DNA from 2 places in the Clostridium sp. CM039 genome. Region 1 is predicted to be linked to the other one. Evidence: riboswitches for the same ligand, from Rfam matches in the RefSeq annotation. Region 1 holds a riboswitch; the other holds the start of a gene.
The links. A riboswitch is a leader RNA that binds a small molecule or an ion and turns the genes downstream of it on or off. The one in region 1 is predicted to bind FMN.
Positions count from the first base shown of each region.

Region 1 (12,607 bases):
AGTTCCATTTGATAGCTGGGTTACTCCTGGTATTATTGCAATCCTAGTATTTGGACTCGGAAATATTATAGCAGCAATCTTTAGTTTTAGAAAAGGAAATAGTAGGTCATGGGTTGTGTCTGCTGTAATAGGTGGGATATTAATTATGAGCCTTATTGCTCAAGTATTAATTTTAGGAGAGACGTACTTGGCAACTGTTGGATTTATGCTTTTTAGTATAATTCAGTTATGTTTATGTTGGTATGTTTTTGATGGCTATAGTAAAAATTTAATATAATATTGGGTAGTATTCTTACATTAATGGGGGCAAGACATGGAAAATAAAATCAAGATAAAATCAAAGTTTAAAATGGTTTGGAGTTTATCTTTAGTACTCCTAATACTTCAATTTTTGATAGAACATTTTTGGGGGCTACAGTTGCTTATATTGGGTTTGAATGCGAATTTTATAAGGTTGATTCTCAGTTTAAATTTGCTAGTATCACCAATTTATTTTTTTAACTACAATAAGTATAAATTGCTAAAAAAAATTTACGGTATTTTATCCGTTATTTGTTCGATTTTTATTATATTTCTATATATGCTCATTTTCTCAACAAATAAATATTTTTACTTTCAAACGCCATATAAAAATAGCGGGAAAACTTTGGTAGCAGAAGAAACCACATGTTTGATGAGTGGAAGCAGTAATTTTTACGAACAAAAATATGTCATTTTTATAAAACCTTTAAATGAATCCATTTCGACAGATGATGTGGTTAGACCATTCTCAAATGATCAATACAAGATAGAATGGTTAGATGAAAACAGAGTGCAAATAGATTATATTTACAATCCACGTGGCATTCAGAAATCAGATATAATAAGTTTTAACTAAAATTAAAAAAATATATTATTATTTCACAATCTTCTTAGACTGGGAACTAAAAACTAATAAAAAAGAAAGGATTATTCATGTTAGCCCGCTTAAAGGAAAGCCGGGTTAGGAATAACTAGAATTTTTTATTGACTTTTAAGCTTTTAGGTGGGAATTGTAAATATATGAAGAGAGAGGGCAAGGTATGACCTACAAACGTAATAGGTTATTGTATTCGGTCATGATAATAATTGTAATTATTTTAGGATTATGTTCAAGAAAGATGGCTAATGCCATACCATCTATCTTGAATATATATTTGGGCGATGCTCTGTGGGCGTTGATGATTTTTATTGCTTTTGGTTTTATTTTTAGAGAGATGAAAACAAAGATAATTGCATTAATAGGAATATCATTTTGCTATCTTATTGAGATGAGCCAATTATATCATGCTAACTGGATAGATAATATCAGAAAAACAACTTTAGGTGGATTGGTATTAGGATATGTATTTTCATGGAGTGACTTAATAGGATACGCTATAGGAATTTTAGTAGGCGTAATTTTTGAAATTTTGGGCGGTGCAATTCAAAAACATAAGGAAATAAAACCTTCGGAGATAGATTAAATAGTAAATGGTAATTTCTGATTTTAAGTATAATTCAGTTATATCTTAGTGGATACCTATTTATATGTTATAATTTTACATGAAAGAGATAAGTGATTTAAAGGAAGTCAGGAGGAAATAATATGGAGAAAAATATTAGATTCGAGATAATAACTAAAGATAGATTGGGGATAACTGTAATAATATTAGAAAAAATTTATAAGGCGGAAATAAACCTCCTTTCTGTAGAAGTGTTTCCTAAAAAGATTTGTGTTAAGATGCAAAATATGGGTGCTATCAAGAAGGAAGCATTAAAAAAACAGCTTTGTGCAATAGAAGATGTTGTCATGATTAATGAAATTAACTTACTTAATTATGAAGAAAATGAAAGAAAGCTTTTAGCTATTTTAGATTCAGTAGATGAAGGAATAATGGTAATAAACAAAAAATTTCAAATAGATCTTTTCAATAATTATTGCGAGAAAGTATATCATTGTAGAAAAGAAGAGGTTATAGGGACAGATGTTAGGGAACTAATAGGTCAAGATGTCCCAGCTTTAGAACTTGTAAATAGTGGGATAAAGTATGATAACGTAGAAGTAAATATTAAAACAAAAAGAGGAGAAGTACATTACCTAACTACAGGTAGACCAATTATAGATGATAATAATATTACCGTAGGGGCAGTTGCATCTATTAAGGATATTCACAAAGCTATAGAAATCGCAAATATTATCGCTGGGACGACTGAAGGCGCATTTAAGGAAATTATAGGCAATAGTAATGAAATTAAGAAAGTGAAAAAACTAGTTGAAACTGTAGCTAAGAGTGATTCTACTGTACTCTTTAGAGGAGAAAGTGGTACCGGAAAAGAGTTATTTGCAAAGGCAATTCAGAGCTTAAGTAGCAGAAAAAACAGCCAATTTATAACTATAAATTGTGCAGCACTTCCAGATAATTTGATAGAAAGCGAGTTGTTTGGTTATGAAAAGGGAAGTTTTACCGGAGCAATGAATAGCGGAAAAGAAGGCCTTTTTAAAGAAGCAAATGGTGGAACCTTATTTTTAGATGAAATAGGAGAACTGTCTGTAGCTTTACAGGCAAAGCTTTTAAGAGTTCTTCAAGAGGGTGTTATTAGGAAGATTGGTAGTACAAAAGAAGAAAGTGTAAATGTAAGAATTATTGCAGCCACTAATAGGAATTTAGAAGAGATGATTAAACAAGAGAAATTTAGAGAAGATTTATATTACAGATTAAATGTTATTCCAATAGTTATTCCACCTCTTAGAGATAGACTGGAGGATATTTCGTCTTTAGTTAATTTGTTCATTTGCAAATTCAATAAAAAATTAAACAAGGAAATAAAGGGCACAGAGCTTTCATTTATAAATAAATTACTCCAATATAATTGGCCAGGGAACATAAGAGAACTACAAAACGTAATTGAGAGGGCAATGAATTTGTGTGATGGAGAATTTATATCTTCACAGAATATCCTTAGAGATATAGTAGGGGTGAGCATTGAAAAAAATAAAAATGATTTGGATGTTAATAAAGGTTTAAAGCTTAAAGAAGTAGTTGAGATTTGTGAAAAACAGGCTATAGTAACAGCACTCTCAAAAAATAAAAGTTTGAGAAAAACAGCAAAGGAATTAGGGGTTTCACACACTACTATTATAAATAAGATTAACAAATATAAAATACGTGATAAGTAAATCATCTCCTGTAGAGCTGAAATGTCGTTAAACTATGGGATAACATGGATATAATTTTTTTTGCTAATATTCCAGCATTGAAATGTAAAGAAATATTTCCATATGTAAAGAAAATTTTACATAATTACTTCATTAGTGGTTATAAAAAAATCCAGTGTATTCAATAAAATTTAATTGAATACACTGGAATTTTTTATAGTATTATTTAAAATATTAAAAATAATATAGGAAACAGTAGTTAAATCATTACCTGCGGTGCTGAATTGTGAATTTGATATATGAATTAAAGGAATATTTTGGTTAAAGTGGCGGGAAAATTGCTTATATATTTGTATATAAAGAAAAAATTACTTTGGGGGGAATTGTAATGGATAGAGAACATTTACGTAATAGTGGATTTGCAACTAAAGCTATACATGGAGGAAATAAGAAAGATCAATATGGTGCATTGGCTACTCCAATACATCAAACAGCTACTTTTGTTTTTGATTCAGCACAGCAAGGTGGAAATAGATTTGCAGGAACGGAAGATGGCTATATTTATACAAGACTTGGGAACCCTACTAATACAGTTTTAGAAGAAAAATTGGCCATGCTTGAAGGTGGAGAAGCTTGTATGTCTATGGCATCAGGCATAGGAGCTATATCTTCAACTATGTGGACAGCGTTAAAGGCTGGAGATCATATAATTGCAGCACAAACGCTTTATGGCTGTACTCATGCATTTTTGGCTCATGGTATTTCTAGATATGGTGTTGAAGTTACTTTTGTTGATGTTTCAAATCCAGAAAATGTTAGAAATGCTATGAAAGAAAATACAAAAGTTATTTTCTTAGAAACACCTGCAAATCCAACATTGCTTATAACAGATATTGAGGAAATATCAAAGATTGCCCACGCACAAGAAAATTGTATGGTTATAGTGGATAATACATTTAGCACTCCATACATACAAAGACCATTAGAACTAGGTGCAGACGTTGTAGTACACTCTGGAACTAAATTTATAAATGGGCATGGAGACGTAATTTCTGGTTTTGCTGTTGGATCTAAAGAATTTATTGACGGAGTTAGATTATTTGGTGTTAAGGATATGACTGGAGCTAGTTTAAGTCCTTTTGATGCATTTTTGATTATAAGAGGAATGAAAACACTAGAAATAAGAATGGAAAGACATTGCAAAAATGCAATGGCTGTAGCTGAATTTTTAGAAGCCCATCCAGCAGTAGAAAACGTATATTACCCAGGACTTAAAAGTTTTCCTCAATATGAATTAGCAAAAAAACAAATGGATCTTCCAGGCGGGATTATTGCTTTTGTAATAAAGGGTGGAATTGAAGAAGGTAAAAAGGTTATAAATTCCACTAAGCTTTGTAGTATAGCTGTTAGTTTAGGAGATGCTGAAACTTTAATTGAACATCCTGCTTCAATGACTCATTCACCATATTCACCAGAGGAAAGATTAGAAGCTGGTATAAGTGATGGTTTAATAAGATTGGCAGTAGGTCTTGAAAATGTTGAGGATATTATTGCCGATCTAGACCAAGCTCTTAATTTAATTATTAAATAGTAATTAGTATAGTAAATAAGTGAAAATAGGAATTATTATCTCACATGTTACCACGTAGATAATAATTCCTGTTTTTTTATTTTCTATTATCTGTTATTGTTAATCCATTCCATATAACATCAGTATCTTCATTTCTATCTTATATTAATTAAACCCTCTAATCATGCTTATATCGGATATTTTGATTGGGTGTTTTTGTTTGTTATTGTGGTTATTAATTTCCTTAAATGTTGATTTTCTTGAAGTTAGGGGGCCATAAAAATTTATTATTCCCCAAGATGCCAAAAATTTATTGTATTTAGATTTAATTGAAATTGTGATCAGTAATGCTCCTTTTTATATATTAATTCTAAATATTATATAATACATGTTAGAAAAATGTGATTTAATAATTAATTGATTTGTGAATTAAGACATAGAAGCCATGGAAAAAGTGTCATTCCTATAGTTGAATTTTTTATAATTTTTATAAAGGTTTGATTTCATAGCTATGCAAGGTTTAAAAATTGTTTTACCCTGGCATGGTTAGAATTAGAAAATAGTAATTCAGGAGTGGAGTTCGCTAGTATTTCTCCATTTTCCATGAAAATAATTCTATCTGATATTTCTCTTGCAAATTGCATTTCATGGGTAACTACTATGAGTGATATTTTATCAATGGCAAGAGATTTAATGACCTTCAACACTTCGCTGACTAGTTCAGGGTCTAATGCAGAAGTTGGTTCATCAAAAAGAATTAATTCTGGATTCATTGCAAGACATCTAGCAATTGCAATTCTTTGCTTTTGTCCACCAGAGAGAGTACAAGGATAAGAATTTATTTTATCTATTAAATCCACTTTTAAAAGTAATTTTTCTGCAATGTCTATAGCATCTTTCTTATCTATATTATTTACTATAATAGGAGCTTCAATTATATTCTCAAGAACGGTTTTATGAGGGAATAGATTGAAGTTTTGAAAAACCATACCTATTTTTTTAGCAGCATTAATTGATTCAATATTATTAATTTTCTTTTTAGATTCTGCAATAGTTACGCCATTAAATTCAATGAGTCCATTATCCATATGCTCAAGACCACTTATGCACCTAAGCAGAGTGCTTTTCCCAGAGCCAGAAGGACCGATAATTGATATTACCTCGCCTTTTTTCAAACTTAAAGATACATTCTTTAAAACCTGGGTTTTATCATAACTTTTATTTATTTTACATATCTTGAGTAAATCCATAGTAGCACCATCCTTTATTTATCACATTGTTCTTTATTCGTAAATTGAATATTTTTTTTCAAGCTTTTTAAAAGCCAACACAATAAGAGAAGTAAAGATTAAATATATTATTGCGGCAATAAAAAAAGGAGCGATTGTAAAATCTCTAGTTACAATTTCCCTAGCAGCTCTTAGTAAATCTTGTAATCCAATTGCAGCTACTAAAGCGGTATCTTTTATTAGAGTAATCGCCTCATTACAAGTTGGTGGAATTATCCGTTTAAAGGCTTGGGGTAGTATTATTTTTGACATAGTTTGTCTATAATTCATGCCTAAGACTTTAGCGGCCTCGTATTGGCCTTTATCTATAGATTGAATACCGGATCTGAATATTTCTGTAAAATAAGCTCCGTAATTCAAAGAAAAGGTAAGAACGGCTGCAGTAAAAGGAGAAAATTTAATGCCTATAATAGGTAACCCGAAATATGTAAAAAACAGTTGGAGAAGTAAGGGTGTTCCGCGAAATAACCAAGTATAGAGGTCCACAATCTTACTAAGTATTTTTAAATTTGAAACTTTGATTAGTGCGCCTATTATTCCAAGAGGCAAACAAAAGATTATTGTTGCAAAATACAATTCAATTGTAAAGAGGCTCCCTTTTAAAATATAAGTTGTAATGTCTATAAAATTAGCCAAATCTAACACTCCTTCAGAAAAAATTCATAATTATTATTTGATTATATCTTTGCCGAACCATTTCTTTGATATAGTATTGGCAGTTCCATCATTTTGTATTTCATCTAGTTGTTTATTTATTTCTGCAGTAAGGCTTGTATCAGTTTTTCTTATACCTACGCCATAATCTTCTACTCCTAGATTTTCATTAATAACTTTATAATCACCAGGTTTTTTACTAGCATAGTATCTTCCAACTACCTCATCCACTATAACAGCATCAATACGACCAGCGTTTAAATCGAGTAGCGCTTCTGTATTGTTTGAATATTTCTTGGCCTCCTTTAGTGAGTTAGTAAGTAGTGAATCTTTAGCAAGTGCAGCTTCACTGCTGCTACCCATTTGCAAACCTACAATTTTATCAGTTAAATCACTTTTTTTAGAAATAGTTGACTTGTTTTTTACAATAATTGTTTGCTTATTTTGAAGGTATACTTTAGAAAAAGCAATTTGTTCTTTTCTCTTTTCTGTTATTGTTAATCCATTCCATATGGCATCAATATCTTTATTGTTTAGACTTAATATAATTCCGTCCCATTCTACTGGTTTAAAGGTTACTTTTACGCCCATTCGCTTGCCTACTTCTTTTGCCATATCAATGTCAAAGCCTACAATTTCACCACTTTTATCTCTAAATCCCATTGGTGGAAAGTTATCATCAAGACCAATTATTAGTTCTTTTTTGTCTTGTATATCTTTTAAAGAATTATCAGCTGTGGGGGTGTTTCCGCAGCCAGATAAAATAGCGGTTGAAAGTATTGCCACAATTAGTAAGTTAAATTTAATTTTCATTATTAACACTCCTTTATGAATTCTATAAATACAATATTACTTTATTACGTTAGTTATGTAAAGCGGTAAATTAAAGATTAATTAACTTATATATAAATATAAAATTATTACAAGATAAAAATTTATAAATTTTTTAGAATAGATGGGAAAATCATAGTAGTATAAATCTCTCTTCCAGTGGAAAATATAAATGAAGAAAGGGGAGTGTTTTAAATGAGTATAAAGCAGAAACTTACTAATGAGCAATTATCTTCAGTAGGAATTAAGAGAACTGATAATGACAAAGATATGCATACGAATGATGTAAATATTAAAAATAATGAAACAAGAAATAAAAAAAACAAATAAATCATTTAAAAGTGTTTATAGCTAATATTTTGATTAATTGTTTATATTTATAAGATTCGCTTGACATTAAAATAACAAAGTGGTATTCTTAAGTTGAAAATTTAATAGATCCTTCAGGGTAGGGTTAAATTCCCAACCGGCGGTATAGCCCGCGAGCCGAAAGGTAGATCTGGTTTAATTCCAGAGCCGACAGTAAAGTCTGGATGAGAGAAGGAGAATAATGATAAATATAGGAGATTTTCATTTATTAACTATGAAAAATAGTTAATACTGCTTTTATATTTTATTGTGAATATATTTAGTGAACAGCACCGGTAGGTGATGATTTAACAGCACCGATAGGTGATGATTTGACTAGATATATAATTAGCTTATTGAGCCCTGAAAACTTTGTTTTCAGGGCTTTTATTATTTTAGCCACATATATGATTTTATTTGATCAAAGTTATGCATACTAAGAGAGAAATATTTATGAAGATTGGCACCAGAATTATAGAATTAGGGGTGATAAATTGGATAATTATTATATGAGAAGAGCTCTTGAATTATCTAAAAAAGCGGTGGGGTTTGTAAATCCTAATCCATTGGTTGGCGCTGTTATTGTAAAAGATAATAGGATAATCGGTGAGGGGTATCATGAATATTTTGGTGGACCACATGCAGAAGTAAATGCTTTTAAAAATGCCAAAGAAAATGTAGAAGGTGCAACAATGTATGTAACTTTAGAGCCTTGCGCACACTATGGTAAAACGCCACCTTGCGCTGATGCTATAGTGCAAAATAAAATATCTAAAGTGGTAATTGGAATGATAGACCCTAACCCATTAGTTGCAGGGAAGGGAATAGAAATTCTAAGAAGTAGTGGCATAGAAGTAACTACGGGCATAATGGAAACTGAAATAAAGAAAACAAATGAAATATTTGTAAAATACATAACTCATAAAAAGCCATTTTGCATCATGAAAACTGCTATGACAATAGACGGAAAAATAGCAACTTCTATTGGTGAGTCAAAGTGGATAAGTAATGAAAAATCTAGAGCGTATGTGCATGAATTAAGGCATATGGTAACTGGAATTATGGTGGGAATTGGAACTGTCCTAAGTGATGATCCAGAACTTACTACAAGAAGAGAATGCATAATTAGCAAAAACCCAATAAGGATAATTATAGATAGCACAGCAAAAATACCAATAGATGCAAAGGTGTTAAAATGTGATGAAAAAACAAAAACTATTGTCGTTACAACAAAATTTGCGAAAGAGACAAAAATTGAAGCTATTAAACAAAAAGGCGCACAAGTTATTATAACGCCAAGTAAAAATAACCGAGTGAATTTAAACTATTTAATGAGAGTACTAGGTGATATGGGGATAGATAGTATTTTGATTGAGGGTGGCAGTACTCTAAATTATGCTGCATTAGAAGAAGGCATCGTTGATAAGGTTATTACTTTTATTTCCCCGAAAATATTCGGCGGAACAACAGGTAAGACTCCAGTAGGAGGACAGGGAATAGAACATGTAAGTGATGCTATATTGCTTACGGATACTGAAGTAACTAGATTTAACGAGGACATTATGATAGAAGGGTACGTGAATAGATGTTTACAGGGTTAATTGAGGAAATTGGAGAAATAAAGTCTATAGAAAAAGGTGCGAGGTCTGCGAGAATTACCATAAAAGCTACAAAGGTTATATGTGGAATAAAGATTGGTGACAGTATTAGCACAAATGGAGTGTGCCTTACCGTAACAGAATTTAATAAAAATAGCTTCAGTGTAGATGTAATGGCGGAGACTATAAGAAGTAGTAATTTAGGGAAATTGAAATCTGGTTCTCATGTCAATTTGGAAAGGGCATTAATGGCTAGTGATAGGTTAGGAGGCCATATAGTAAGTGGACATATTGACGGAATAGGAACTATTGTAGATTTTTGCATCGAAGAAAATGCCACTTGGGTGTCTGTAGAAACTACAGTGGATATATTAAAGTATATTGTACATAAAGGATCGATTGCAATTGACGGTATTAGTTTAACTGTAGCATATGTTGATGAAAACATTTTCAAAGTATCAATTATACCTCATACAAGAGGTGAAACTACTTTAATTAGTAAAAAAGTAGGTGACGAGGTTAACCTTGAAAGTGATATGATGGCGAAGTATATTGAAAAACTGCTTAAATATGGTGAAGCTCCAGAAAAAAAGAAATCTATTGGTATGGATTTTCTCGAAAAAAATGGATTTGTATAAGCAATCAGTTGTAGACACAGCAAATAACATTACATCGCCAAAAGTGATGATTACAGCACAAAGTGATAATTAAGGGGTGGAAAAATGTATAAATTTAATACTATTGAAGAAGCTTTAGAAGATATTAAAAATGGAAAAATGGTTGTTGTGGTAGATGATGAAGATAGGGAAAATGAAGGAGATTTAATTATAGCAGCCGAGAAAGCTACTCAGGAAAACATAAATTTTATGGCTAGGTATGCACGTGGACTTATATGCATGCCTATAGTTAAAGATAGATTAGATAAGTTAAATATAAATCAGATGGTGGTAAATAATACTGATGTGCATGGAACAGCATTTTCTGTTTCTATTGATGCTGTAACTACCACTACAGGAATATCAGCTGCAGAGAGGGCAACTACTATATTAAAGGTGATAGATTCGGAGGCTTCATCAAAAGATTTCAATAGACCAGGCCATGTATTTCCTCTAGCAGCAAGAGAGGGTGGCGTATTAAATAGGGGCGGTCATACAGAGGCTGCTGTTGATTTAGCAAGACTTGCAGGGTTATATCCTGCAGGTGTGATTTGTGAAATTATGAATGAAGATGGATCAATGGCTAGGGTACCAGAGCTTATGGATTATGTGAAAAAACATGATTTAAAAATGATTACCATAGTAGATTTAATTGCTTACAGGAGAAAAACTGAATGCCTTGTAGAAATGGTTACGGAGGCACAAATGCCAACTAGATATGGTGAATTTACTATCTATGGATTTGTTAATAAGATAAATGGAGAGCATCATGTAGCATTAGTCAAAGGTGATGTAAGAAGTAGTGAATCTGTACTTGTTAGGGTGCACTCTGAGTGTCTTACTGGAGATGCACTAGGCTCTATGAGATGTGATTGTGGAGAACAATATGATGCGGCCATGAAAGCAATAGCAAAAGAGAAAAATGGAATATTGCTTTATATGAGGCAGGAAGGACGTGGAATAGGGTTAATTAATAAGCTAAAGGCATACAATCTTCAAGATAAAGGAATGGATACCGCAGAAGCAAATGTAGCTTTAGGTTTCCCTGTAGACATGAGAGATTATGGCATTGGAGCTCAGATATTGGAACTATTAGGTGCTACAAAAATAAGACTCATGACTAACAATCCTAAAAAAATAACAGGAATTTCAGGCTATGGTATTGACATAGTTGAAAGAGTAGCAATAGTGATGAATCACAATGAAAAAGATAAGTTCTATTTGCAAACTAAAAGAGAAAAAATGGGACATTTACTTGACCCTGAACGAGTATAAGTGTTAAGCACATTCAAGTAAACAATATGATATTAAATTAATAGGAGGAATAGAAATGATAACGTATGAAGGTAAATTAATAGCAGAAGGTTTAAAATTTGGGATTATAGTAGCAAGATTTAATGAATTTATAGGTGGAAAATTATTAACGGGAGCACTAGATGGTTTAAAACGTCACGGAGTTACAGAAGAAAATGTTGAAATTGCATGGGTGCCTGGTGCATTTGAAATACCTCTAGTTGCAAAAAAAATGGCTAAGTCTGGTAAGTATGATGGTGTGATATGTTTAGGAGCAGTAATAAGAGGCGCTACATCTCATTATGAATATGTATCTGGTGAGGTAACTAAGGGAATTGCATCTGTATCACTCGAAACAGGAGTTCCAATTATTTTTGGAATTCTTACTACTGAGAATATCGAGCAAGCTATTGAAAGAGCGGGTACAAAAGCAGGTAATAAAGGGTATGATGCTGCAGTAACTGCAATAGAAATGGCAAATTTATTAAAAGAAATTTAAAATAATAGAACAAAAAAATTCTCCTGCGTGCATTGCAAACGAACTTAAAACTGGAAATTCGATTAAGAAATTCTAAATCAAATTTAATAGTTTATACGTTTCTTATTGCAAGTCACTTCGGAGAAATTCCAAAGTTGCTATTCAGCTGATTTTTAGGTACTACTTTGGGTATTCATTAGGGGTGCATAACAATTATTAACTGTTATGCACCCCTAGACTTTTTTCGCTTTCATCTATACTTATGATATACTATTCTTAAAGATAAGTAGAATGGGGGTAGTCCAAATGGGTATAGGCGATAGTGTATTTACTATTATATTTATTATGATGGGTGCATCGGCTGTTGTTTCTGGTTTGAATTTTGAGAAGAAGCAGGGGAAAAAATATAAGGGCGAAAATTTAGATGAATATATAAAACTAAATAAGCTTGTTTTAATTTCAATGGGAGGAATGATTCTAATTGGTACTTTCCTCGGACAAGGGTTACCTTTATTAAAAAATGTAATAACAAATATAACAATTGGAAGTTTATTTCTCATATGGATTGTTTATTCGGTAGTATCCAAAAAGAAATTTTCAACCAAAAAATAATAAACAGAATGGAAGGTTGCGGACTTCCATTCTGTTTTTAATTTTTTAGATTAAAATATTATATTTCAATGTGCTCTGGTTTTAGCTTGTAAACCACATCTTTTCTTTCTAGCATTATATT
Region 1 covers NZ_CM143649.1:3,848,067-3,860,673, forward strand. Annotated here, with positions in the region: gene ACWJJ2_RS18060 (hypothetical protein) at 1-277, shown strand, start outside; gene ACWJJ2_RS18065 (hypothetical protein) at 314-877, shown strand; gene ACWJJ2_RS18070 (ribosomal maturation YjgA family protein) at 1,062-1,484, shown strand; gene ACWJJ2_RS18075 (sigma 54-interacting transcriptional regulator) at 1,607-3,178, shown strand; gene megL (methionine gamma-lyase) at 3,546-4,748, shown strand; gene ACWJJ2_RS18085 (amino acid ABC transporter ATP-binding protein) at 5,237-5,977, opposite strand; gene ACWJJ2_RS18090 (amino acid ABC transporter permease) at 6,011-6,652, opposite strand; gene ACWJJ2_RS18095 (amino acid ABC transporter substrate-binding protein) at 6,686-7,483, opposite strand; gene ACWJJ2_RS18100 (hypothetical protein) at 7,697-7,831, shown strand; FMN riboswitch at 7,937-8,050, shown strand; gene ribD (bifunctional diaminohydroxyphosphoribosylaminopyrimidine deaminase/5-amino-6-(5-phosphoribosylamino)uracil reductase RibD) at 8,344-9,450, shown strand; gene ACWJJ2_RS18110 (riboflavin synthase) at 9,435-10,085, shown strand; gene ACWJJ2_RS18115 (bifunctional 3,4-dihydroxy-2-butanone-4-phosphate synthase/GTP cyclohydrolase II) at 10,170-11,378, shown strand; gene ribH (6,7-dimethyl-8-ribityllumazine synthase) at 11,434-11,895, shown strand; gene ACWJJ2_RS18125 (hypothetical protein) at 12,181-12,486, shown strand; gene ACWJJ2_RS18130 (HAD-IB family hydrolase) at 12,545-12,607, opposite strand, start outside.

Region 2 (12,607 bases), 1.3 Mb from region 1:
TCTGTTTTCTGCTTCATCAAATACTATAGAATGTGTACTTTCAAATACTTCATCTGTAACTTCTAAACCTTCAAGACCATATTTTTCAAATATATCTTTACCTACAAGTGTCTTTAAATCATGAAAAGCTGGTAGGCAGTGCATGAATTTAACGTTTTTGTTACCTGTCTTATTAAGCATTTTCATATTAACTTGGTATGGCCTTAATAATTCTATTCTTGATGCCCATACTTCGTCTGCTTCGCCCATAGAAACCCATACGTCTGTGTAGATTACATCTGCATTTTTAACTCCTGCATCCACGCTATCTGTAATAGTAATTTTTGCTCCTGTTTCTTTAGCAATTTCATTGCATTTTGAAACTAATGCTGTTTCAGGGAATAAGCTCTTTGGTGATACTATTCTAAAGTCCATACCCATTTTAGCAGCACCAATCATCAATGCATTTGCCATGTTGTTTCTTCCATCTCCAGCATATACAAACACAATGTCGCTTAATGGCTTGTCAAAGTGTTCTTTTATAGTTAAAAAATCTGCAAGAATTTGTGTTGGGTGGTCTTCAGTTGTTAATCCGTTCCATACTGGAACTCCTGCATATTTTGCTAGTTCTTCAACTATTTCTTGGCCATATCCTCTATATTCTATTCCATCATACATTCTGCCAAGAACTCTAGCTGTATCTGCTACAGATTCCTTTTTGCCAATTTGAGTTCCTGTAGGTCCAAGGTAAGTTACATGAGCTCCTTGGTCTAGTGCTCCTACTTCAAAAGCACATCTTGTTCTTGTAGAACTCTTTTCAAATATTAGCGCAATATTTTTACCTTTTAATTTCTGTTGTTCTGTACCTGCATACTTAGCTCTTTTTAAATCTCTAGCTAAATCTAAAAAGTAGTTTATTTCATTTGGAGTAAAGTCCATCAAAGTTAAAAAGTTTCTGTTTCTTAAGTTAAACATAATAAATTCCTCCTAATATTGTTGTTTTTATAAGTTATCTCTATTTAGTGGCATACTCATACATCTTGGGCCGCCTCTTCCTCTTGAAAGTTCGGCACTTGGCATTGTGAGTACTGTTACACCATGTTTTGATAAAATTTCATTAGTAACATAATTTCGTTCATAAGTTATAACTTTTCCTGGTGCAATAGCTAGAGTGTTTGATCCGTCGTTCCATTGTTCTCTTGCTGCTACAATAGCGTCACCACCGCCGCATCTTATTAAATCAACTGAAGGCACTTTTAATGCAGATTTTAATACATTTTGTAATATATCTTTTTCTTGCTTAATATTTAATTGTCCATTGACACCTTTTGTAATTTCGAAAACATTAAGTGGTCCTTCTATCTCTGGGTGTATTGTAAATTTATCATAATCAACCATAGTAAATACAGTATCAAGATGCATAAATGCTCTACTAGATGGAATTTCTAATACTAATACTTTTTCAAAAGTAGTATGTTTTTCAAACAAATTTCTTGCTACAACTTCTATAGCTTCAGGTGAAGTTCTTTGACTACACCCTATTGCAAGGGTTGTGGCAGATAATATAAGTTCGTCTCCACCTTCGATATTACTTGGAAGGCTTCTATCATACCAAAGTGGCACTTCATTTTGTTTGAAGGAACTATGATATTCATGAATAAATTCTAGGAACAAAGTCTCACGTCTTCTAGCTTCAGTTTGCATAGTATTTATAGTAATACCATTTCCAATTGAAGCACCTGGATCGCGAGTAAAGTAAAGATTAGGCATAGGATCTAAGTAGAATGGATACTGGGTTCCTATTAATCCTCTTAGAGAATGAATCTCCTTAACAGCTATTTCGTTTTTTCTAACTCCAGCCATAAGTATATCAATCATTTCTCTTGTAGGCTTTGACATTAAATAATCATAAAGAGATTTATATATTTCTTTATTACTAATGTGACTTTCAAGTAAAAACTGTTGTAAAAATATTTTTTTGGTTTGATCCTCGATTAAAGCCTCTGTAACAAGTTCTTCTAAATAAAGAACTTCCACATCGTTTTCTTTTAATATTTTTGCAAATATATCATGTTCTTTTCGCGCTACTTCTAAATAAGGAATATCATCGAAAAGTAATCTTTCAAGAAGATTCGGTACTAAATTTTCTATTTCTCTACCGGGTCTATGTAGCATTACTTTATTAAGTTTTCCTATTTCAGAAGTTACATTTATAAATGATTCCATTTAATTTAGCCCCCTATTCGTTTTTGTTTATGCCATCATTATAAAGTGTACATTTATATAAGGAAAACCGAGAATTCTACTATAATTCCATATATATCGTACATGTAAGCTTTGTTATTGATTTAACACTGCTTATTTATGCTAAGCTTTATTTTACTCGGTAATACTATGGATGTTTCTGCTTGAAAATTTAGAATATTAGATTATGTGTATATATATTCATAATGTTTTAGTTTATTATGCATAATGCTAGAAATAAGGTATAAACATTCATAAAACTTTTTTTTGGTTATTTATACCTATAAATGTATAGCAATATCTAGATAAAGGTTACATAGCCTATATATTATTAGTTATTGCGTTAATAATTATGCATATAAACCTATTTTTCATCATAATATCGCACTGAAATCGTTAATGATATTATTTATTTACAAAATGTTCATAATGTTGATATATAAAAGGTGATGATGTGAGATAGAAAAAAAATAATTAAATTCCGGGAAGGCATCTATAAGGGGATTATTGTATTAAATAACAATTAATTAGATTGAGGTGGCGAAGTTCTTTTCTTTCCCTTGATTTTGAGTGATTTATTAATAGTTTATAGGGGGAAGAAAAAATAAGAAACCTTTACTATATTAGTAATGACTGGTATTATATCTAGAAAAGAATTAGTGTCGCAATTTATTTTGATGGGGTGGGTATTAATGAAAAAAGTAGTTACTATTAAGGATGTTACAATTGGTGAAGGCTTACCTAAAATTTGCGTTCCAATGGTTGGAGAAACTATTCCACAGCTTATAGAAGAAGCTGAAATTTTAAAAGGGATTGACTTAGATGTTGTAGAATGGCGTGTAGATTTTTTCGAGAACGCTACAAATATAGAGAGAGTTAAGAAAGCATTACAAGCAATTAGGAAAGTGCTAGTTGACAAGCCCATTATCTTTACGTTCCGTAGTGCTAAAGAGGGTGGACAAAAGGAGATTAGTACTGCATTTTATTTTGAATTAAATAGATTGATTTCTGAAACAAAGCTTGTTGAAGTTATAGATATTGAGTTATTTAACGATGAAAAAGATATAAAAGAATTAGTTGAATCAGCACATGAAAATGGCGTAGCGGTTATTATATCTAATCATGATTTTCATAATACGCCAGAGAAAGAAGAAATTATATCTCGATTACGTAAGGCTCAAGGATTAGGTGCAGATATTCCTAAAATCGCAGTAATGCCTAATTGTGCAGAGGATGTGATTGTACTGTTAGATGCAACGCGTATTATGAATGAAAGATATGCGAATGGCCCTATTATTACAATTTCTATGGCAGAAAAAGGGCTTATTAGTAGATTATCAGGTGAATTATTTGGCTCTGCATTAACATTTGGCGCAGTCAAGAAGGCTTCTGCACCAGGTCAAATTGCTGTAGTAGAATTACGTAGAACTATTCAATTACTTCATAATAATACGTAAAAAAATTAGAATGCAATAGGATGATTTAACGACATTTCAGAAGTCGTTAATATTACAGCTCCGCAGGAGATGATTTAATGATTGATATTTATTTCTATATTGCTAGTATTTGATTTAAATCGGATTAAGATCAAATTTGTTATAGGTACCATATATATATATAAGAGGTATGGCATGCAGGAAAGATTAGCACCTAAAATCGTAAGTGGAGCAAGTAAAGCAATATTCCAAGGAATCAAAGCGGAAATCATTATTGCTGTATTTTCTAAATCAATGGCTAAGAATGAGTTATCTAGTTCATTTTTCTCATAAGCCTTTTTATTTAACATATGAGTTAACATAACAGCAACGGATTGGCTGCAGCCTACAGTAGCGGTGAATATGCTTGAAATGACTATATTTTGAAAGACCCCATACCTAGAATTTGCCTTCAAAGTTATAGCTTCAACACTGTCTAACATTTTACTTCCCTCTATTAAACCTGCAAATGCAGAGCCTATATATATCACGAGGGATGATTTTAGCATAGAAATGATTCCTCCGCCTTTAAGTATCGTGTAAAGGGGACTTGATTTGTCTGTGTTATATCCGAAAACAGTAAACTTTATGCATTGTACTAGGGTTTCGTGTTGGATAAAGATGCTTAATAAAAAAGCCGTTAATATGCTTACAATCATAGATGTTTTAACATTTATCTTAAATGCTGAAAAAACAAGTATAACCAAAGCAGGAAGCAAAACAATTATATTTATAGAGAATGCATTAATTATTTCACTATTTATCCCGTTTGCAGAACTATGCAAGGGAAATATACTTGACACTATAGTGTAGAAAATAATTGAAATACCAAAGGGAACTATGCAGGTTTTAAACATGTTTTTTATATTTATATATATATCTGTTTCTGTAAGATACGCAATAAGGATTGCACTAGAAGACATAGGAGAACACCTATCACCAAAGTATGCTCCAGCAATAATTGAGCCAGCTGTGGCAGCAAGGTTTACACCACCGCTTCTTGCAACAACCATAAGGGCCACACCTATTGTACCGGACGTTCCGAGAGATGTACCTATTAAAAAAGATACGAAACAACTGGTTAAGAATGCAGATAAAATAAACATATTGGGCCTTATTAGAGTTATACAATAATAAACTATTGCAGGTACAGTGCCAGAGACAATCCATATAGATGTAATAGCCCCAATAAGAATAAAAATCTTTATAATTATGAGAGATTTTTTGCCCCCATTAAAAGACATATTTAACAAGCGTTTTAGGGGAATTCCTCTTTTAAACTCCACTAAAATAAAGAGGATTAGCCCAGATATTAATGGATATGCAAGAAATATGCCTTTTAAAACACTCAAAACTAAAAGTGCAAATGTAACAATAAAAGCTATAATTAAATCCATTGTCATCACCTACTTTAAAAAAATTTAAATTAAGCCTATAAGCATTTCATTTATTGTCATTAGTATAACAAAAATAATACAGGTATTCAATAAAAAGTATAACCATAAGTTGCTAATATTGCATCGCTACAGGTAACGATTTAATCAATTTACCAAGAGGGTATAGAATTATATCGCGATTTATTAAGGTATAAATTTAAAAAATTAAAAGCGATTGGCATAAACCAATCGCTTTTATATTTAAATTTAATAAGCTCTTCCCCAAATAACTGTAGCTTTAGATGGTTTTCCACAACATAAGCAAACGCCTTTTTCTTCTGGCATATTAAATGGCATGCATCTAGAAGACGCACCGGCTACTTCTTTTACTTTTTCTTCGCAAGCGAGTTCTCCACACCATGGAGCGCTAACAAATCCTAAAGTTTTATCAAGAAGTTCTTTTAATTCTTCTACGGTGCTCGCGTTAAAGGTTCGGGTATCTTGTGCATTTTTAGCTTTTTCAAATAAAGATTTTTGAATATCTTTTAAAATCTCGGGTACTAATGCTTCTAGTTCTGACATTGGAACAATTATTTTTTCGCGGCTATCCCGTCTCACAAGTACTACTTGGTTGTTTTCTATATCTTTTGGACCAACTTCTAAACGTAGCGGAACACCTTTCATTTCGTATTCGCTAAATTTCCATCCAGCCATTTTATCGCTAATATCCATTTTTACACGTGAAAGCTTTGATAATATATTTTTAAGTTCTGTAGCTTTTTCAATTACGCCTTCTTTATGAGGTGCAATTGGAACTATGATAAGTTGAATTGGAGCTACTGCTGGTGGCAGTATTAGACCATTATCATCACCGTGAACCATAATTAAAGCGCCGATAAGTCTTGTAGACATTCCCCAAGAAGTTTGGTGAACATAAGCAAGTTTACCTGTTTTATCTGAATACTGTATGTTAAATGCTCTTGCAAAACCGTCTCCAAAATTATGAGAAGTACCACATTGAAGTGCTTTTCCATCATGCATTAAACTTTCAATTGTGTAAGTTTCATTTGCTCCTGCAAACTTTTCTTTTTCTGTTTTCTTACCTTTTATAACTGGAATAGCAAGGGTTTCTTCACAAAAGGTTGAATATATATTAAGCATTCTAAGAGTTTCCTCTTTTGCTTCTTCCGCCGTTGCATGAGCGGTATGGCCTTCTTGCCATAAAAATTCTGAACTTCTAAGAAAAGGTCTTGTGGTTTTTTCCCAACGAACAACGGAACACCATTGATTATATAATTTAGGGAGATCATTGTAAGATTGAATTATTTTTGAATAGTGGTCACAAAATAATGTTTCAGAAGTTGGCCTAACGCAAAGCCTCTCTGCTAGTAGCTCGTTGCCTCCGTGTGTTACCCAAGCAACCTCTGGTGCAAAGCCTTTAACATGATCTGCTTCCTTTTGAAGTAAGCTCTCAGGAATGAACATTGGCATATATACATTTTCATGACCTGTATCTTTAAACATTTGATCTAAAGTTTTTTGAATATTTTCCCAAATTGCATAGCCATAAGGTCTTATTACCATGCAACCTCTAACGCTCGCATAATCAGCAAGTTCCGCTTTTTTTACAATATCGGTATACCATTTTGCAAAATCTTCTTCCATAGAGGTAATAGATTCTACAAATTTTTTTCCTTTTGCCATAATTATTTTCCTCCGATTCAATAAAATATTTTAAAATAAATACAAAAAAACCCGTAAAAGGGCACTATAAAATCAATCATAGAATAAAAATAATAATATGTCAAGAAAACAATTCGTAAGGATTATTAATACCGCTTGTAAAGTTAACAAAGCATTTTTTTGAATCTATATAGGGTATAATATATGTGTTAACTATAAAAAAGCAATATAAGACAAAGGGTTAAAAGACAAGACCATATTAACCTTTCGAATATTTCTCCTAAAAATTTCTATATAGTGTATAGATATGAGGATAGAATTCGTGGTATGATTAAATATGTTGATTTTAGTCCATTAAATTTAAAATATAAATTATGTGAGGAGGAATAGCTATTTAGGTACATGAAAATAAAGTATCATAGTGCTTGTTATTTATTTAAATGTGACTTGCAAAAATAGCTAAAAAACATGGGGAATATAACTAACAGATTAATTAAAGAATTTTCAATAACTAAAGAACAGGCGGAAAGTGTAATTGAATTATTAGATGAAGGGAATACAGTTCCTTTTATAGCTAGATATAGAAAAGAGAGAACTGGGGGACTTGATGATATAATCCTTAGAAACTTTACAGAGAGGCTTATATATCTTAGGAACTTAGAAGAACGAAAAACAGATGTAGTACGTCTTATCGGTGATCAAGAAAAACTAACCGCGGAAATTGAGGAGTCAATAAGAAAAAGCGAGACATTGACAGAAATAGAGGATATATATAGACCCTTTAAGCCTAAGAAAAGAACTAGAGCTATCATTGCGATAGAAAAAGGGCTTAAACCTTTAGCTGAAATTATTGTATGCGGCGAGTTTAAGGGTGATATAAATGAGTATGCAGAGAAATTCTTAAGTGAAGAAAATGCAGTAAATAGTACTTCGGACGCACTTCAAGGTGCTGGGGATATTATTAGTGAAATGATTTCAGATGAAGCTGATTACAGAAAGTGGATTAGAGCATTAGTGCATAATCAAGGAAATGTTGAAACTAAAGGCGGTTCTGATGACACTACTCCATTTGAAATGTATTATGAGTATAAAGAAGGGGTTAAATCTATTCCACCGCATAGAATTCTTGCTATAAATAGAGGCGAAAATAGTAAGATACTTTCTGTGAAAATCAAAGCCGATAATGATAAGATTACTCAGTACTTAAGAGCTAAATGTTTAAAAGGGAATAATGAAACTGATAAGTATATAGAGTTAAGTATAGGTGATTCCGTAAAAAGACTTATATTCCCATCAATTGAGAGAGAAATAAGGTCCGGACTCACAGAAAAGGGTGAAACTAGCGCTATTGAAATATTTAAAGCTAATTTAAAGGCACTCTTAATGCAGTCACCTATAAAAGGAAAGGTAGTGCTTGGATTTGATCCTGGGTTTAGAACAGGGTGCAAAATAGCGGTGCTTGATGATACTGGTAAGCTTTTAGATATAGCTACAGTATACGCTACTGCGGGCAGTAAGGACGGTATTCAAAAATCTATAGATATTATTAAAAAATTGGTAATTAAGCATAATGTAGAAGTAGTGTCACTCGGTAATGGGACTGCTAGTCGTGAATCTGAAGAAATTTTAGCGCAGATAATTAAAGAACTTAAGGATGAATGCTCAAAAGATTTGTACTATGTTATAGTCTCGGAAGCGGGAGCCTCAGTATATTCAGCGTCAGAGCTTGCATCTAAAGAATATCCAGATATAGATGTATCTATTAGAGGAGCTATTTCTATAGGGCGAAGACTTCAAGATCCATTAGTGGAGCTTGTGAAAATTGACCCGAAAGCTATTGGAGTTGGACAATACCAACATGATGTAGCAGCTAAAAAACTCGATGAATCCTTAAAAGGAGTAGTTGAAGATTGTGTTAATGCTGTTGGCGTAGATCTTAACATTGCAACACCCTCTTTATTAGCTTATATATCAGGGATAAATGCTGCTATAGCTCAAAATATTGTAGCGTATAGAGAAGAAAATGGTAAGTTCAAAACTAGAAAAGAATTATTAAAAGTGAAAAGATTAGGAGCAAAAGCATATGAGCAATGTGCAGGATTTTTAAGGGTTATGGAGAGTAATGAATTTTTAGATAACACCTCAATTCATCCAGAAACGTATAATGCTACTAAAAAATTATTGGATTTTTTAAGGTACACAAGAGAAGATCTTAAATCTTTAAACTTTAAAGATTTGGATGATAGACTAAAAGATATTAATATTAATATGGATGAGCTTGCACAAATATTGGAGATAGGTGTTCCAACTCTTAGAGACATTATTAAAGAAATTAAAAAGCCTGGTAGAGATCCAAGAGAAGAACTACCGAAGCCGATATTAAAAACGGGTGTAGTTCAAATGTCCCATCTTAAACCGGGAATGAAACTTATGGGTACTGTTAGAAATGTGTCTGACTTTGGAGCTTTTGTTGATATTGGAGTTCATCAGGATGGGTTAGTGCATATAAGCCAGTTATCAGATAAATTTGTAAAGCATCCATTGGATGTGGTTAAGGTTGGCGATATAGTAGAAGTTAGTGTGATAGAAGTTGATGAGAAAAGAAAAAGAATATCATTATCAATGAAAAATAATTAATTAATATGTTGCTTATTTTACTGTATTTATATATAATTAAATTATAAAATAAAATTTAATAATCTTCAGGGCGGGGCTAATTTCCCCACCGGCGGTAAAGCCCGCGAGCCGTAAGGCTGATTCGGTTTAACGACATTTTGGAAGAGAGTTTTCCTTCCGAAGTCGTTAAGACAGCACCCTTGGGTGATGATTTGATTCCGAAGCCGACAGTATAGTCTGGATAAAAGAAGATGTGATATATATATAAATTTGCCCTGGCATAGTACTATGTCAGGGCTTGTATTATATCCATCCCTAGGAGATATAGTTAATTAGGGGGCACTAAAAATGAGAGACGAAAAACTTGTTAAACTAATCAAAATATCACTTTTATCTGTTATGGCTTTTCTTTTGATGTACATTGAGTTACCAATACCGATTTTCCCTGATTTCTTAAAAATTGACATCAGCGACCTGCCAGCACTTTTAGGGGCCTTTGCATTAGGACCAATAGCGGGAGTAGTTATTGAACTCTTTAAAAATATATTACATGGAATGCTAGCTACTAAAACAGCCTTCGTTGGAGAAGTAGCAAATTTTCTAGTGGGTTCATGTTTAGTATTAGTATCGGGATATATTTACAAGGCCCGCAAAAGCAAAGGTGGGGCTATTGCTGGATTATTAATAGGAGTAATTTGTATGTCGATTTTTGCAGGGATATTAAACTATTTTGTTGTTTTACCTTTATATGAAAAAGTATTAGGATTCCCAGTAGCTAGCGTTATAGAAATGGGATCAAAAATAAATCATAACATTGTCGATTTGAATTCTTTCATTATTTGGTCAATTATTCCTTTTAATTTACTTAAAGGAATGGTATTATCAGCAATGACCTTAGCTTTATATAAGAGTGTTTCGCCTATACTTCATAAAGAGAATATGGAGAGAGAATACAAAAGTAGAGAACAAAAAATATAAAAAACACTGGTATATAAATAGGGACTTATTTCAAAGATTTTAAAAAAAGGGTATTAACAAACTAAAGGATGACTTCTGCACAATGCAGAAGCCATCCTTTAGTTTTATTGTTCACCATTCACAATTAACCATGCTTTTAAATGTAGATATGGATGTTTTAGGATATATTCCATATCTATTTAGCTCTAGTAAAGAATCTCCTCTCTTTACGCTTCCATTATTAACAGTAACAGCCATTCGTATTCCTATTTTAGGCAGAAGGGTTAATACATCATCGTTATGGTGTCCATAAGGATAAGATAGATAATGGCTGCCGGTTAGTTCCGTATTTTTTATTAAATCTTTTTTTACATAATCTAAAGGTTTTGTAATTAAATAACCCTTGTTATTCTCTGTTTTATGTAAATTATGGGTATGGTTTGAATATTCAAATACATCAGTAGTTTCAGAAATATTTTTCCAACTTAAGAATTGTTGTGTTTTAGGATTAAATTCAACACTATTATCCTTGACATAAGATGTAATTAAAAATTGTGCAGCTTTAAAATTATATTTCTTCAAAATAGGATAGGCATAAATGTAGCTACTTAAATATCCATCATCAAATGTTATACATACTGATTTTTTAGGTAGTTCCAAATTCCCTAAAAGCCACTGTTCTAATTCAGCTAGATTTATTGTAGTGTATTTATTAGTGTATAAGTAGTCCATTTGTTGCTGAAAATTTTCAAGATTTAATACTACACCATTATTTGTAAATGTGTTTTCTTTTTTCTTTAGTAGATGATGATACATCAATATTGGTATTTTTTTTGACACACCTTCAGTTTGATCAAATGTTCTAACAATCGGATCTTTAAGCGTTGTTGATAAGCGTGGGATGTTAGATGAATTATCTACTGGTTTTGGTGATTTACTCTGAGAATCATCTGAAACTATTGTGCTTTTACTGGAAGTTGGACTAGCTAAGGAATTGCATCCAACCAATAGTAATGCAAAAAATAGTGCTAATATAATTTTTTTGGTCATAAATATTACCCCTTACTCTAATATATTTTAAACAGTTCACCCACATTATACCATTTTATTCTCATGCTTGCTAAATTTTTAGTAGAGAATAAAAAAAAGACTGGCAAGAGCTAGTCTTTTTACGCTATCTGCTATAGGTGTCGATTCCACATAATTACTGCATCTTCCCCGTTATCTTCATAATAATGACGTCTAATGCCTTCATTTTCAAAGCCATACTTTTGATATAAGTTTATAGCAGCGAAATTTGAACTTCTAACCTCTAAGGTTATTGCTGTAACTTTTAGTTTCCTGCAAATTTTAAATAAGGCTTCCACGATGAGGTCGCCGCCGCCATGACCACGGGCATCAGGGTGAATTGCAACATTAGTAACATGGGCTTCATCTATAATTAGCCACATTCCTCCATAACCTACTATAGAATTGCCCTTTTTTAATACAACATATTTAGCAAATTTATTATCTAGTTCACTTTGGAGTGATTCGTAGCTCCATGAAATAGGAAAGCTTAACTCGCTAATATTGAGTATGGATTTAATAGATGATGCGTCCATTGGGCAAATTTTAAAATCGCTATTCATTTTTTATTTGCCTCATCTTTTCTTCGTACTCCCTCTCAGCTTGCGGCTGCCTAAGGTAAATAGGCACTGACGAGTATATATCATCGAATGTTCCATTAGATAAAAGGTTGAGCCCTAATTCGCCTAGGGATGAAGCCTTAGCTAAGTTTAAATGCGCTGGAGCAAAATTGGCTTTAGGTAAATTTGCTATAAGTTTTTCTTTGAATTTGAAAGTTCCATCTCCTACAAAGGAAATATTGCAATTTTTCTCTTTAAGCATATTTATTAATTCATCTAAGGAAATATTAATATAGTCACTGATGCGGGTGAGCTCGTAATTATTAAAAGTATATAAGGCAGTATAAACATTATCTCTTAAAGCATCTAGCAAAGGACAAATAATTCCATCTGTATATGCTAAGTTATATGCTAAAGAATCTAAGGTAGATACAGTTACAAAAGGCTTTTTTGAGCCTTGGCTTAACCCCTTAATGGTAGCCATCCCTATTCTAAGGCCTGTAAAGGAACCGGGCCCCTTTGATGCTACAAAGGCATCAATATCACTTATGGTTATTCCTGTATTTTTTAATAATTCATCAATTATAGGCATAAGTATTTGAGAATGTTGTTTTTTATAATTAAAAGTTATTTCACCAAGAACTTTGTT
Region 2 covers NZ_CM143649.1:2,592,740-2,605,346, reverse strand. Annotated here, with positions in the region: gene argF (ornithine carbamoyltransferase) at 1-954, opposite strand, end outside; gene arcA (arginine deiminase) at 982-2,205, opposite strand; gene aroD (type I 3-dehydroquinate dehydratase) at 2,916-3,680, shown strand; gene ACWJJ2_RS12075 (Na+/H+ antiporter NhaC family protein) at 3,755-5,095, opposite strand; gene proS (proline--tRNA ligase) at 5,342-6,778, opposite strand; gene ACWJJ2_RS12065 (Tex family protein) at 7,226-9,394, shown strand; FMN riboswitch at 9,452-9,630, shown strand; gene ACWJJ2_RS12060 (ECF transporter S component) at 9,722-10,351, shown strand; gene ACWJJ2_RS12055 (polysaccharide deacetylase family protein) at 10,463-11,380, opposite strand; gene rimI (ribosomal protein S18-alanine N-acetyltransferase) at 11,512-11,961, opposite strand; gene tsaB (tRNA (adenosine(37)-N6)-threonylcarbamoyltransferase complex dimerization subunit type 1 TsaB) at 11,954-12,607, opposite strand, start outside.
Region 2: it holds a riboswitch for FMN, as region 1 does, so the genes downstream of both, ACWJJ2_RS12060 (ECF transporter S component) here and ribD (bifunctional diaminohydroxyphosphoribosylaminopyrimidine deaminase/5-amino-6-(5-phosphoribosylamino)uracil reductase RibD) in region 1, are expected to answer to the same signal.